One region of the Paenibacillus sp. FSL L8-0470 genome, then DNA from elsewhere that is predicted to be linked to it. Evidence: a T-box and tRNA genes for the amino acid it is inferred to sense, from the RefSeq annotation. Region 1 holds a T-box; the other holds one or more tRNA genes.
The links. A T-box is a leader RNA that pairs with one kind of tRNA and senses whether it is charged. The one in region 1 lies ahead of NST99_RS26875 (valine--tRNA ligase), so its partner is inferred to be a tRNA-Val.
Positions count from the first base shown of each region.

Region 2: it encodes a tRNA-Val, which carries the amino acid that the T-box ahead of NST99_RS26875 (valine--tRNA ligase) is inferred to sense. The anticodon was not compared.

Region 1 covers NZ_JBBOZM010000001.1:5,882,913-5,890,183, forward strand. Annotated here, with positions in the region: gene NST99_RS26870 (bifunctional folylpolyglutamate synthase/dihydrofolate synthase) at 1-6, opposite strand, end outside; gene NST99_RS26875 (valine--tRNA ligase) at 12-2,648, opposite strand; T-box leader at 2,822-3,106, opposite strand; gene NST99_RS26880 (LysM peptidoglycan-binding domain-containing protein) at 3,326-4,744, opposite strand; gene NST99_RS26885 (glycosyltransferase family 4 protein) at 4,883-6,304, opposite strand; gene ypfJ (KPN_02809 family neutral zinc metallopeptidase) at 6,639-7,271, opposite strand, start outside.
Region 2 covers NZ_JBBOZM010000001.1:3,001,662-3,008,932, reverse strand. Annotated here, with positions in the region: gene NST99_RS13560 (creatininase family protein) at 118-855, opposite strand; gene NST99_RS13555 (NUDIX hydrolase) at 1,068-1,550, opposite strand; gene NST99_RS13550 (NUDIX hydrolase) at 1,572-2,006, opposite strand; gene NST99_RS13545 (cupin domain-containing protein) at 2,134-2,670, opposite strand; tRNA gene NST99_RS13540 (tRNA-Val) at 2,807-2,878, shown strand; gene NST99_RS13535 (cyclic lactone autoinducer peptide) at 3,213-3,347, opposite strand; gene NST99_RS13530 (accessory gene regulator ArgB-like protein) at 3,350-3,874, opposite strand; gene NST99_RS13525 (hypothetical protein) at 3,867-4,445, opposite strand; gene NST99_RS13520 (hypothetical protein) at 5,118-5,405, opposite strand; gene NST99_RS13515 (helix-turn-helix domain-containing protein) at 5,628-7,229, opposite strand.

The DNA.
Region 1 (7,271 bases):
TTCCATATCCCTTATCCTCTCAGCTCTGCGATGCGGGCGAGCACTTTCTCGCGTTTTGCGGAATAGTCCGCCTGCTTTGCACGTTCCTCTTCGATGACTTTTGCCGGCGCCTTGGCCACGAAGCCCTGATTGCCGAGCTTCTTCTCCACGCGCTCTACTTCGCTGTTCAGACTCTGAACTTCTTTTTCCAGACGGATAATTTCCTGCTCAATATCGATCAGCCCCGACAGCGGCAGAAGAAGCTCTGCACCCGTAACTACTGCGGACATGACTTTATCCGGCGTCTGCGGATCAAGGCTTGCTTCGAACGAAGATGTGTTGCAGAAGCGTCCGATGTAATTGTCGTTGCGGGTAATGATGCTCATGGTCTCTTCATTTCCGGCTTTGATGATCAGCTCAACCTTCTTGCTCATCGGCACATTCACCTCGGCGCGGATATTACGAACCGCACGAATGATGTCCATCAGCAGGGTCATTTCTGCCACTGCCTGCGGATTCTCAAGCGCTGCATCATATTTAGGCCATTCCGCCAGGGTGATCGTTTCGCCTTCATGCGGCAGATGCTGCCAAATTTCTTCGGTAATGAACGGCATGAACGGGTGAATCAGGCGCAGCGTACGGTCCAGCACATAGGCCAGCACCGATTGCGTCTTCGCTTTAGCAGCAGCGTCAGCTCCATAAAGCGACAGCTTCGCGAACTCGATATACCAGTCACACAGATCATCCCAAATGAAGTTATACAAGAGGCGGCCGGTCTCGCCGTACTCGTACGAGTCAATTAGACGCGTAATATCACGAGAAGTTTCGTTCAAGCGATGCAGAATCCAGCGGTCTGCCGTACTAAGCTCACCTGTAATGTCAATATCTGCAAAGTTTACGCCTTCCAGATTCATCAGTGCAAAGCGCGAGGCATTCCAGATCTTATTGGCAAAATTACGCGCCTGCTCTACCTTCTCCATACGGAAACGCAGATCCTGGCCGGCTGTGCTGCCTGTCGAAATCATATAACGCATAGCATCTGCACCATATTGCTCGATAACATCCAGCGGATCGATCCCGTTGCCGAGCGACTTGGACATCTTACGTCCTTCGGCATCCCGCACCAAGCCGTGCATGAACACATCGGAGAACGGCTTCTTGCCGGTGAACTCCAGCGCGGAGAAGATCATGCGCGCTACCCAGAAGTAGATGATGTCATAGCCGGTAACCAGGACATTGTTCGGATAAAACCGCTGATAGTCGCTGCTGCTTTCATCCGGCCAGCCCAGTGTGGCGAACGGCCACAGATTAGAGCTGAACCACGTATCGAGAACGTCCTCATCCTGCTTCAGATCATCAAGTCCGCTGATTTCGCGGGCTTCCTCTTCCGTATACGCTACAAACACTTCACCTGTAGATTCAGAGTACCAGGCCGGGATGCGGTGTCCCCACCACAATTGGCGGGAAATACACCAGTCACGCACATTTTCGATCCAGTTCAAATATGTTTTCTCGAAACGGTCCGGCACGAAGTTAACGCCGTCACCGTTCTTCTGTGCAGTGATAGCAGCTTCGGCCAGCGGCTGCATCTTAACGAACCACTGGGTGGACAGATAAGGCTCAACCACTGCGCCGGAACGCTCGCTGTGTCCTACCTGATGCAGATGGTCCTCAATCGAAATCAGAACGCCCTGCTCTTTGAGATCAGCAACAATCGCTTTGCGGCATTCGCTGCGGTCCAGTCCCTGATAAGGACCGGCCTCCTCGTTCATCGTGCCGCCTTCATCCATCACATTGATCTGCGGAAGGTTATGGCGCAGGCCAACTTCAAAGTCATTAGGATCATGGGCCGGAGTAATTTTAACCGCGCCGCTGCCGAATTCTTTCTCTACGTAGTCATCGGCGATAATCGGAATTTCCCGGCCGATGACCGGAAGGATCAACGTTTTGCCGATTAGATCCTGATAGCGTTCATCCTTCGGATGCACCGCTACCGCCGTATCGCCCAGCATCGTCTCCGGACGTGTCGTTGCTACGGTGATGAATCCGCTGCCGTCTTTAAGAGGGTAGCGCAGGTGGTACAGGTGACCGTTAACCTCTTTGTACTCAACTTCAATATCGGATAAAGCGGTACGGGCTGCCGGATCCCAGTTGATAATGCGCTTGCCGCGGTAGATCAGTCCTTTACGGTATAACTCCACAAATACCTGGCGTACACCGCTGGACATCCCTTTATCCAGAGTGAACCGCTCGCGCGAATAGTCGAGAGACAGGCCCATCTTGGCCCACTGCTCATGAATGGTCTTGGCATACTGGTCCTTCCACTCCCATACCTGCTCCAGGAATTTCTCGCGGCCCAGATCATGCCGGGAAAGGCCCTGCTGGCGCAGCTTCTGCTCCACCTTGGTCTGGGTAGCAATACCAGCATGGTCCGTTCCCGGGAGCCAAAGGGTATCGAAGCCCTGCATCCGCTTGGTACGGATCAGGATATCCTGCAGCGTGAAATCGAGCGCATGCCCGATGTGCAGCATCCCGGTTACATTCGGCGGTGGAATTACAATGCTGTAAGGCTCTGCTTCAGGCCGCATTCCAGCCTTGAAGAACTCCTTCTCCATCCAATAGGCATACCATTTCTGTTCAGCCGCCTTCGGATCATATGTAGTCGGCATATCGCTCTTTGCGCTATTGCCCTCAGCAGCATCCTGTGCCGGATCTTGCGGCTTCAGCAGCTCTGCCGCCGCTTTGTTGTGATCAGCCATTCTAAACCCTCCATTTAAGTAACATTGGTAGATGTATCTCTGAAGCTGGACCTCTGAAAAAAAATACAAAAAGGCCCTTCGTCTCAAAGGACGAAAGGCCATTCTTTCGCGGTACCACCTTTGTTTCGCGCCAATGAAAAATAAACCACCGTTCCGGTCCCATAGGTTCCGGAGACTTAGCGCGACACTCACGCAGATAACGGCTGCAACCGGCCACTTCCTAACCTATGCTTCATAAATCTGAAGACAAGCTCAGAGGGGCAACTCCGGGGCGACTTCGGTGGCTGCATCCTGCGGAAACTCACAGCAATTTATAGTTCCGCTCTCTGAAGGGCTGACCGCCTACTCTTCCCGTTCCCAGTCTTTATTAAGAATTTACTTAATCCAATAATACATTTAGTACTATTCCTAGTCAACCAGCATACACACAAACTGCGGGACTTATACCGCCCATTTCTAAAATTAGCCCCTTCTCCTGATTCGAACCCCTGATGTTCATCCTTAATCTCAGGTCAGAGGACAGAAATACAAAAAATCCCGATCTCATCCGATCGGGATTCTGACACCGATGCGCCTGCCGGCATCTCTTAAGGGATATACAAAACTTGGCCTTCCTCCACATTCTGACCGGAAAGACGGTTGTACATGACAAGCTCTCTTGCACTGAGCTGATATTTCTCTGCTATAGTATCGATTGTTTCTTCACGCTGGACAATGCAGAGGCGCACTTTACGGAACAGATCCTTGCCGTTCAAGCCACCGATAAAGCGGCTTTTCCATTCCCCGTCACGGCCGGAGTCCGGAACAGGCGCCGCCGCAGCTGTATCCTCGGCGATAAGCTCCTCCTGTTCCTTTCTGGAGCGGCTGGAGCTGAGCAGGGAAGAGAAGGTGAGATGCTCCTTCGCAGGAATATCTTCTTGTCTCTTGCTTCCCAGGGCAACCTTCAGATCCGGCTTCTCCTCCTGCGGAGGTGCTGCTTCCTTAGAGATCGCGCCTTCGCCCGCGTTCTCCTGATCAGCGTGAGATAACGAGCTATCCTGAGCAAAAAGTGCCGCATAGTCCCCATTTTCAGCAGAGAAATCCTCTTCTTCCTGATGGGACGCCTGCGCCTCCGCGGCTGTGTTCTCAGCGGCAGCATCCGAAATGTCCTTTGCGCTGCCTGAACTTTCGGTGCCTGATACTTTGGCAATGTCAGAACTGTTAAAGGGATTTGTATAGCCAGCCTGATTTCCAGCGGCCGGAACAGCCTGCTCCGCTCTCCCTTGCGCCCCGAAGAAGTGTCCCGAAACAGGTTCGTTGTTCGCGGTTCCGGCTGTTGATATCCCCTGCGGGCTATCAAAGCTGTGTGTCCGCACCTTCACTTCCTTGTCCTTCTGTTGGGCCGGTGGGGATGCAGCAGGCTGGTGGGTGAACACAGTGCCTTCCAAAAACAGCGGATTCACAGCAGCTTCAGGACCACTGTGGGCAAACTCATGCTCCTCAGCGAAATTCTCTGCGGTGCCTTCGCCATAAGTCCACACTGAGTTTTCATACAACGCATCGTTCTCATGCTCCTTGGCCTCTACCCTAACCCCCGTGGCCTGTTTTTCCTCGTCAGGTGAATAAGCTGCCGTGTACTCTTCCTGCTGCCAGGCGGGCTGCGTCTCCGATCCCCCGATTCCCCGCAGCGAGAGTACACCAGTTATATTGACCGTACGCATCGTAAGCAGGTCGATATCGAAATTCTCAATCTCCACCCCTATGTCTTCAAGTGAGCTGACCCGGGTCAGCGGTACTGTGATTTCAACAGGAATGGCATGCTCCAGACGTTCCGTCCGGTCGTTCTCACCCCGGTAGAGTCCGGTGAGCAGAAGCTGTCCGTACAGCTCGGCCCGGTCCTCCCGCTGAATCACCTGGATTTCCGGAATCAGCTCCACCTCTTCCAGTTCAGCGATTCCCGGAAGTTCTTCCGAAAGGTGGATGCGTTCATAAATATCAAACCGCAAACCGTGGGACTGGTCAAACACGGGAAATGTCCTCCTTCTTGGCATAATCTAACCCCGAGACAAGCCCAGAGCATAAGCCCAAAATGTTACTCCTCTCATGTATATGCTTCAATCAGAAAGGCATGACAACTTTGGACACTTCATCAGAGCGGCCGTCTCTTATTGCTTGTCAAAACCAAAAATACGGGCATCGGGAACGGAATAATCCAGCGGCAGCCTGCTCCGCAGAGCCGGTACCAGTGGATTGCCGGGGGTAACGCTGCCCAGCAAATCAGCCGGATGAAAAGCTCCCTGAACCGCTCCTGCTTCCTTTTCCACTGCCAGCATTTCGCCTCCGGTCCCCCCTCTACGCAAGGTTTGCTTTCCCACCGCTTTGCGGTACACCTTAAGCGTTCCTTCCGTCATGACATCCAGCGAGCGGCAGCGGACCGCCCATTTTCTCGCCTGGTTTCCTGTCCGCCCGCGCAGTTCATCATCACCTAGCAGCAGTAGCAGCAGCTCCGCCAGCCCCCCTGAATCTTCCGTAGGAAAGATCCAGCCTGTTTCCCCGTGCTTAACCATTTCCGGCATCCCCGTCGTCCCGGCCACAATCGGTGCAATACCGGCAAGCTGGGCTTCTGTGACCGAGTAGGGCTGCGTATCCTGCAGGCTGGGCTGCACATAGATATCGGCCTGCTGCAACGTGGACGGGATATTGTCTAAATTACCCACAAACACCAGATGTCCCTGAATCCCCAGCGCTGCCGCCTGTGATCTCAGCTCTTCCAGGAGACTACCGCTCCCGGCTAAGACGCAGACCCAGTCCTGACGGCTGCGATGCACCAGACCCAGTGCGCCGATCAGCACATGTACACCCTTGATGTACTCGAAACGGCCGGCATACATAATCACCTTATGTCCCCCGCCAACTTGTACCGGGGAAGGCAATGCAGCCTTGTCATTGTACTGCTCCAGGTTGATTCCGTAAGGCAGCGTATGAATCCGCTCCCGAGTGACGCCGAGCTCATTCACCAGTTGACCGATCCATTTCGAAGACACCAGGATCAGGTCAGCGGCATGTGCGCCAAGCTGCTCGATCCGGCGGAAATAGCTCCAAATCGGCCGGCTCTCGTACTCCTCCTTCGTAAGCTCCCGTTCAATCCCCTTATACTCGTAGTACGACTCCCGGGCCAATGCCCCGTGAACGCTGGCCACCAGCGGCACCCGCTTTTTCATCACCCGCCGCAGCGCGTAAGTGGAAATGGGATCCTGGGCGTGGATGAGATCATAGTCCTCCAGGCCGAGCACAGCCGCTCCTCCCTCAAACACATAACGGCCGATTTCAAAACTGAAAATGCCATGCTCCAGGTGCAGATGCGGAAACCGCAGAGGATCGAGATAAGGCAGCAGCGTGTTATAGTATGCATTTTTATCAAAATAGCTCTCCTGGTTCAGCAAATATAACGTATTGCTCTCTACATGGCTTCCCATCAGCGTAACAGAATGACCCTGCTCGCTCAGCTTGTCTGAGAGCTGTTTCATATACGTCCAGATTCCGCCCATATTGGTGAGTCCCCAGTAGGTGACCAGCAGTATTTTCATGAACCCCTCTCCCCGGCTTGTAGAATTCATTTCATGAGGAGCAGCCTGCTCCGCGTTAACAAAGTATTATATGACCGGCGCTGATTATAAGGCATGGGCAACAGTCTCTTTCTATGAAAAAAGTACCTGCCTGTTAATAGAAGTAGGTCTGCCGACCAGCTGCCGGAATCCAAAAAGTTTGGAAGGAAGCGGTTTTCGCCCAAAGAATAAAAGCCTGTAGACGAGGCCGTATCGGCTCTGTCTCCAGGCTTATTTATACTTGGCTTAGCTCGCTCCCGCATAGGGGGATGGGCGGTTCCCGGGTTAAGCGGCTGACACTTTGCCCTCTCACATTCTATAGCTGAGCAGCGTTAAAAGTATCTCCGCCTTCAATGGTACCGGAGTTAAAACCTTTGTAGAACCAGCGTTTCCGCTGCTCCGAAGACCCGTGGGTGAAGCTGTCCGGCACCGCATATCCTTGTGCCTGCTTCTGGATCGTGTCATCGCCGACCGCACTCGCCGCCGTCAGGGCCTCCTCCAGATCGCCTTCTTCCAGCAGGTTCATGCCCTGGGCGTGATTGGCCCAGACTCCGGCCAGATAATCGGCCTGCAGCTCGAACCGGACCTGATATTTATTGAATTCCTTCTCGCTCAGGCTCTGGCGAAGCGAATTCAGCTGCTTCGACGTGCCCAACAGGGTCTGTACATGATGGCCCACCTCGTGGGCAATGACATAAGCCATCGCGAAATCGCCCGGCGCCTGGAAGCGCTGCTGCAGCTCATCATAGAAGCTCAGATCAATATACAGCTTGGCGTCCCCGGGACAATAAAACGGCCCGACTGCCGAAGTGGCTGTTCCGCAGGCAGAATCCACACTGCCGCTGTACATTACCAGCGTCGGATCCTTATAGGTCATTCCCTGCTGCTTAAAAATCTCACCCCACACCTCCTCGGTGTCGGCAAGAACCACGGATACAAATTCGGAAAG
Region 2 (7,271 bases), 2.9 Mb from region 1:
AAAACGGATGTTCATCATTGAGCAAGCCTGCACGTTATGTGTCCCACAGCGTCAGAATAAAAAAAGCGCCCGAACAGTTATAAATGCAACTGCTGCGGACACAATTTTGTTCAACTTTTACTGAGCTAAAGCAATTCCCTGCAGCATTGCTGCAATGGCTTCAACGGAACCGTTCCACAGCTTCTCGCCAAGATCCCTACTGGCATGGGTTGGGTCACCTATAACGCCTGTTGTGGAATATTTGCCAAAATCCAGATTGGGATCATCCCATTCCGGCTCACTGCTGCCAGGATTAAAAATCTGCGCTTCCCTAATATCCTCAGGATGCTTATAAAGTCCCAGAGAAGTAGTGAAGCTGTCTGCATGACCACCCGGAATGTCGGGATCAGCATGCCTGCACCAGATCTCATGAAACGGATGATGGGGAAAATCTACCTTGGCTTTTCCCTCATATTCCTGATTGAACCTTACTGCCAGATTGCCCAGCAAGTGACCGCCGCAGCCGCGAAAAATAACCAGCTGTCTAAAGCCTTGGTCCACCAGGGAAGTCAGAACAGCGTATATTACATCTTCATACAGCTTCTGCGGAATATCGATAAAGCCGTATCCAAAGCTGCGGTGCTCCGGTGTAGGTCCAAAAGGAATTGTCGGTATCACCAGGGACTTGACTCCATATTTCAGTTTGGCCTGCTGCGCTGCTTCAATGGACAGCTCTGTGGCCAGCCATGTATCAAAATCAACGGTGGAGTGTGGACCCTGCTGCTCCGTACAGCCCGTCGGAATAATTGCCAGATAACCTTCCGCTGCTTTTTCTTTAATTTCCAAAAAGGTGAGCTTTCCGTATTCGACTGTCATTTGAATTTCCCCTTAGGTTGTCTAATAGTAATTAGTCGAAGCGAGGTGTTTGTTTATGCGCAGATTTTCATTGTGGCTGCCCTCCTAACCTTTCTTGCCGCAGGCCTTCTTCTGGATTTCCTGATCCATATCCTTAACATGAAACGAAGACAGCGCTTTAGCAACATTTGACCCTGAACGAGAAAAGAAGGCTAGCTACAGCTATCGAAGCTCTATACCTTCCGTTTCAGCGAGACGGCAAAATCCGGTTTGGTCTCATAGGCAATGTAGGATACTGTCCCTGCAAAATCCAAATAAGCCTGATAACGCGTGCGGATCGCCGGGCTTGTGATCTTGTCCAACACAAGCTCCTTAGCCACCCAGCAGCTTTCCGACGTTTCCTCTGAAACGGCAAGTTCTCCGCCCACCGGTTTACATACATAATCCAGCATTACTTTCGTCGGAACATCGGTGATGCCGTCATGCCATTTGTACATTCCCGTATTCGAATACACTCCGATCAGGTGAGAGACCTCGGTATCTATTCCGCTTTCTTCCTGAATCTCCCGGATGAGTGCATCCATCAGATTCTCTCCGGCCTCCACTTGCCCACCGGGGAATACCCAGCCACCATGAAATGTTTTGACCAAAAGCACTTCTCCCTGCTCATTCTCCACGATCCCGCCGACAGCCACAATATGAGTTGGCATAGCCATGTTATTAACCTCCCATGATCTTTATAGTTGAATATTGCACTGCTCAGCAAATTCATTGATTTTGGACAGCAATGCAGGATAGATCATCGGATAGGTTAACTCTTCCGGCACCTCCGTGAACCCGCATATTTCTTCCATTTCATAGGCCGGCAATTGTCCGAACTTATTAACGGTGGCCAGGTAGAGCTTTCCGAAACTATCCGGCATTGACTCTCCGGTAACCGAATAAATACTTATTGGAAATAACGTATAGTCTTCCGCTCCTGTCTCTTCATACAGTTCTCTTGCCGCTGCTTCATCAGGCGTTTCATTCTCGTCAATATGTCCACCTGCAAATTCCCATGTGGTCTGTCCACGCTGCCGAGCTAATATCCACTGCTCATTATGCCTTACGATAATAACGACGTAGGTTAGATTTTCTTCCTTTATTTCCGTTTCGTGTATAGTAACTTTCATTCACAAACATCTCCTTAGTCGGCAAAACCGATAGAGTTTTGGTGCATTACCGGATGCGACGTTCCTATTATCTCTGGTTTTAACCTATGTATAGAATGCCTTGATATTTCTTCCAACAGGAAAAGAATCACTCACCACTGTCTTCTCCCCGCTTCTCCTCACCCTTGCCCTGAGCGTTCAATTGCGCCCATATCTCCCGGGTCAAATCTTCGCCTTTATAATAGTCCACCCTATCCTCCGTTTCATACAGCTCTTCATACGGCAAAATATTGATTTTCCCGGAGTCAGGGTATTCCGCAACATCCAACCCGTTATTCGTCCGTAAATCGAGATAGCGGCAAGGCGTCTCCGTATGATTGAACAGCTGATGCGCACCTGATGGACCGGTTTCGAAAAATACCGTATCGCCCTCATGGACTTCCTGTAACCCGGCGGGAGTTCTTAACATAGCACCGCCCGCCAAAATCACAAACAGCTCTTCAGCATTTCTATGAAAGTGATACGGATACGAGTACTTGCCCGGGTCCAATGACCGGATATCAAAAATCAAATGCTTAGATTCTACCATCCCCGCCAGCTTCTCGCTGGTGTGCCAAGCAAATTCCGGAACCGGAGACTGCCTTTGTTTAAAAGAGATATTCTGTTCATTGAAAATGGTCGCCATGGAATTACTCCCTACGCATAAGTTATTTTAATCCGAGCATAGAGACTATGGAACAAGTTGTAAGTGAGTAAATTCATAGGCCGTGAAAAAAACATTGCCATCTCCTCACATCCTGTGGTATTATAAATTTCGTTGCAGGACGGTAGCTCAGCGGGAGAGCACTATCTTGACAGGGTAGGGGTCATGGGTTCGAACCCCATCCGTCCTATACTGCATCACTACGTAAAACTCCTTATTTTATAAGGAGTTTTTTCTTTTCTATCCCCACTCACATCCCACTTTTACCGCGTGAAAAATTGATTTGGGGACGGATTGGGAACGGAATTGAAAAAAAGAGTTACCATAAAGGCAACTCAATTGAAATTGATTTGTGTAGTTGTTAAATTATTATTTTTACTGACTTCTTTGTGATGCCTCTAGAGTGCTTAGCCAGTATTTCAATCCGTATGGACGAGTATCCTATATATATATCTCACAAATTCCCGTTAATACCTTTTGGGTCTTGATTCACAGATATGATACTCAAACGGACCACTCCAATATTATTTAAGTAGTTCTTCTGGAACTTCAGGTTGATGCACATACAACGCACTGTTTGTATTTGCAATGAATATCGCTACCATCGATAAGCATGTCGCCAAACCAGACACGATTCGAACATTCGCTTTTTTCAACATCTTTACTTCACCTCCTTTCTGGCAATTAATAGACTTAGAGATTGAGCAAAAAAACTCACGGCTATAGCAGATGAACAAATCATGACATTTGTAGCAACCAAGATCAGGCCGATTATTTTAAGCTTCGGATAGTGACGCTTGGGGATTCTAGTCTGCTTTTCAATTCCAATCGGCGCTAACCACAAGATGATCAAAAAACTGATTGCATTCATAACCTGTACAACTACTAAATTTACGTTAATAAAAGATAGCGCAGTAAACAATGTCGTAGTAAATATGACACACGCTACACCCGACTTAAGGTGAACACCGCCCGACGATTGCCGTAGTAATGCAAAAGAAATTAATATCGTTAAAGCTTCAGAAAAATTACCTGTGAGCAAAGATATAGCAAGTGTAATGACGATGATAAAAACAACATTTAGCACAACCTCTAATGCATACTTTAGAACCGCTTGCGATGCGGGGTGATCAGGAACAACTTTTTTTATATTGTAGGCTATCCTCTCAGATATACGATCAATCATTTTCTTTTTCCTTCCCGGTAGAGTAATAGATGAAGAAAATTGAGATCATTAAAAAGAACAATATATTCAAATAAATTTCGTTGTAATATAAAAGAATTGAGATTCCAATTAAGAAAATTATGATGATCGTCGTTAAAAAAATATCTTCTAACTTAAATCGAAGTTTCTCTATGTCAAAAGTAAAGCCTTTTCCTTTTCTGTAGTAGTGCCAAAAAAAGGAGCAAATAACTACGGAGGTGAGTACTTGTAATATGTATCCATTGCTTTTATTCCCTTCTATTGCTCCTATTGAACCGAATAAGATAAGTACAATAACAGTTTGTATGACTGCAAAAATAGCATATCCTGATATAGTTGCAATAACGGACAGTATGAGGGGCATCCTAACAACTGCAGCAAAGAATAATATGAATATTACTATCAGTATTAAAGGTGCGATATTGCTCATATCAAACTCTTTCCTCACCAAATAGCTCTGCAAATTTATTATTAAAGTAACAAACAAGGCTTGCCAAGCATGATGTTTCCACTTGAATCTAAAGAGCGACATAATCAAATAATAAATAGACATGAGCTCAATAGTCGAAAAGAACATGAATAGAATTGGCTCCCATGACAACACACAACACCGCCTGACATTATTTTCATTCAATGCATTAATTATAAATCCGAAATAGAGTTACCGTATACTACTTATTTACTACGAATTAGGTCTTTCAGGCGGCAATATCTCAAAACAATTCCCGCCATCCGCGAGCGCCACAGCAAGAACGGTCTATCTATAAGTCGCAAGTCTGAAGACGAAGAAACCGCCAGCTCAAAAAGCCCGGCGGGTTATCATATCATTGGGTCAACCACACGAAACCAAGGCGGATAAGCTGAACATCAAATATCCATTCAAGAGTAGCGTTTATCCCTCTAGAGCATCATTTATATATTGAACAAACAATTTGTCCGAGAACAGAACAACCTTATTGTCCTTCGTCAGCATATAGATACTTTTAGCATCCGCACTTACATACACAGTATTGATCAGCTCATACAACTTCTGAATAACATCGCAAAGACTCCTCATATTTTCCGATCCGTTTATTTTGCGCCCCCTCCCCTAATTATTCAATAAGCATACAAAATGTGCCAATATACGTCAAAGAATAAACAGAAACAAACCCGCCAGGCACAAGCCCGGCGGGTTATGATACACATGCTCTACATCCAAATCTATCTTCCGTCGTTTTTAAAACTAGAAATCAGCAGTAGCAATTTGAATTGTACCTGTAGCAGGACCAACAGCTGTGGTCTGGAGAGCGGCTACCAACAGTAAAGCAACTTCCAACGTGAGGCTATTGGTTGGAGGTATTACATAAGTGATGACAGGAGCGTTGACACGTGTAACTACAAGATTGATCGGAGCCGGACCGTTATTATTAACGGTAATTGTAGCATTTGCTCCACCGTTCAAGTTTTCAAAATAAGATTTACCAACATTGGCCGCCAGAGAGTAAAACTGCTGGGGTAAGAGAATCGACATAAGAATCACCTCCTAGAACTAGATATTGTATTCTATTCTTCCAAAGAAGAAATGTAATAGATAAGTGGATCAGTACCAAAACACATTTTACAATTATTACATAGTGGTGAAACTATCTTCTATGGCTTAAATTCAATCGCAATTAGATATAAAAAAAGACCCCGCCGGCATCCGGCAGAGTCAAATCATTCATGAACTTATCCCTCATAGGTAAACCGGCCTTTAGGCCAGTACCCGCAGCACATCCTCGATCTTCCGCTGATGCGAAAGCACACCATAATTCATCCAGGCCATAAAATCCACCTCGTACACGTTGCGGTTGCGCACAGCGGGCAGGCTTCTCCATAGCGGAGTATCCAGCAGCTCCCGGCCTTCACCTTCCTGCCGGTCAAAAGTAATGAACAAATGATCCGCCGTCAGGCCTGACAACTCTTCACTTGTTAGGCTCACACGCTTCTGTCCCCGGGTGAGCTGCCGGACCAACGGATGCCGCTGGAGCCCAAGATCCTCATGCAGTACGCTTGCCGTATATCCCAGTTCCTCACATCCATAGAGCGCGACTCCGCAGGAAGATATCCTAAGTAAGGCTACCGTCTCTCCCCGGACGCTGCGGCTGAGGATCCGCTTCGCCTGCTGGGCCTGCTGCTCATAATGGCCGATGACCTCCTGTACATGCTCCGTTCTGCCGAAGACAGCAGCTGCTGAGCGCAGTGTTGCACGCCAGTCTTCCTGGTGAAACGGGAGTCTGAACAGCGGGGCAATCCGGCGGCACTCACCCAAATGCCAGCGCTGAAAGCCGTCATCCAGTATAATCAGCTCGGGCGTGTAACGGGAAAGCTCTGACCAATCTCCGGTGGAAATATCAAACGTTGGGACCTGATCCAGACCCAGGTACTCTTGCTTGCCCCACTGTGCATGACAATATTGAGCCACCGGAGTAATGCCCAAAGCCAGCAGATAATCCTCCAGAAAAGGCGCGAATACACGGACCCCTTCCTGATGAAGGCTCCTGTATTGACCGGGTGTAACACCTACTGCTCCCTTGAAACGCCGGTTAAAATAATACTCATTGCTATAGCCGACTGTCAGTGCAATATCATGCAGACGGTCCTTGGTCAGAAGCAGCTGCTGCTGCGCCCGTTCGATACGGAGGCCGTTCAAATGCCCCAAGGGAATCTTGCCGGTAATCTCTTTAAAAAGCTGAGTATAACGCGCGCGCCCAATACCTGCAATCTCTGCCAATTGATCGACGGATACCGGTTCACTGTAATGCTCCTGCATATAGTGAATGGAACGTTGTACCGCCTCATGATCATTATTTGTCTGAACTGCCGGGGAATTGGCCCGCATGATCAGCAGCAGCAGCTCCTGAAAACGGGTATGACCCGCGAACCATTCGATGTCATCGGGACTCCTGCGGCTATGATAAATGGAATCCAGCAGCAGTGTACATTGGGAAAAAGGTCTGCAGCTTAAGAGACCCGGCTGGAGCATGGCATTCCCGGGCAATTTCCTCTTTCCGCGGTGTCTGCCATCCCCAGTGCTGATAACCTCAAAAGCAAGCCGGTAAAAGCTAAGCCCCCGCTCTCCGGCCTGAATACTGTTCATAGATCCAGCCTCAATCAGAAAGCCTGCACCTTTGTCCAAAGGATAACGCCTTTCCTCCGCTTCGAGCCAGCCCTGCCCTTCCGATACTATGATCAATGTGTGCTCCTGAAACACAGCCATTTGTCCGTTTCCCGCAGGGGATTGGGCTATTGCTTCTATGTTAGTCAAGCTGTATAACAGCTTTTTTCCAGTGCTTTCACTGAGCAGTTCTGCCATTCTCCCGCCCCCTAATTGAGAATCATTTTCATCTCCTTAGTG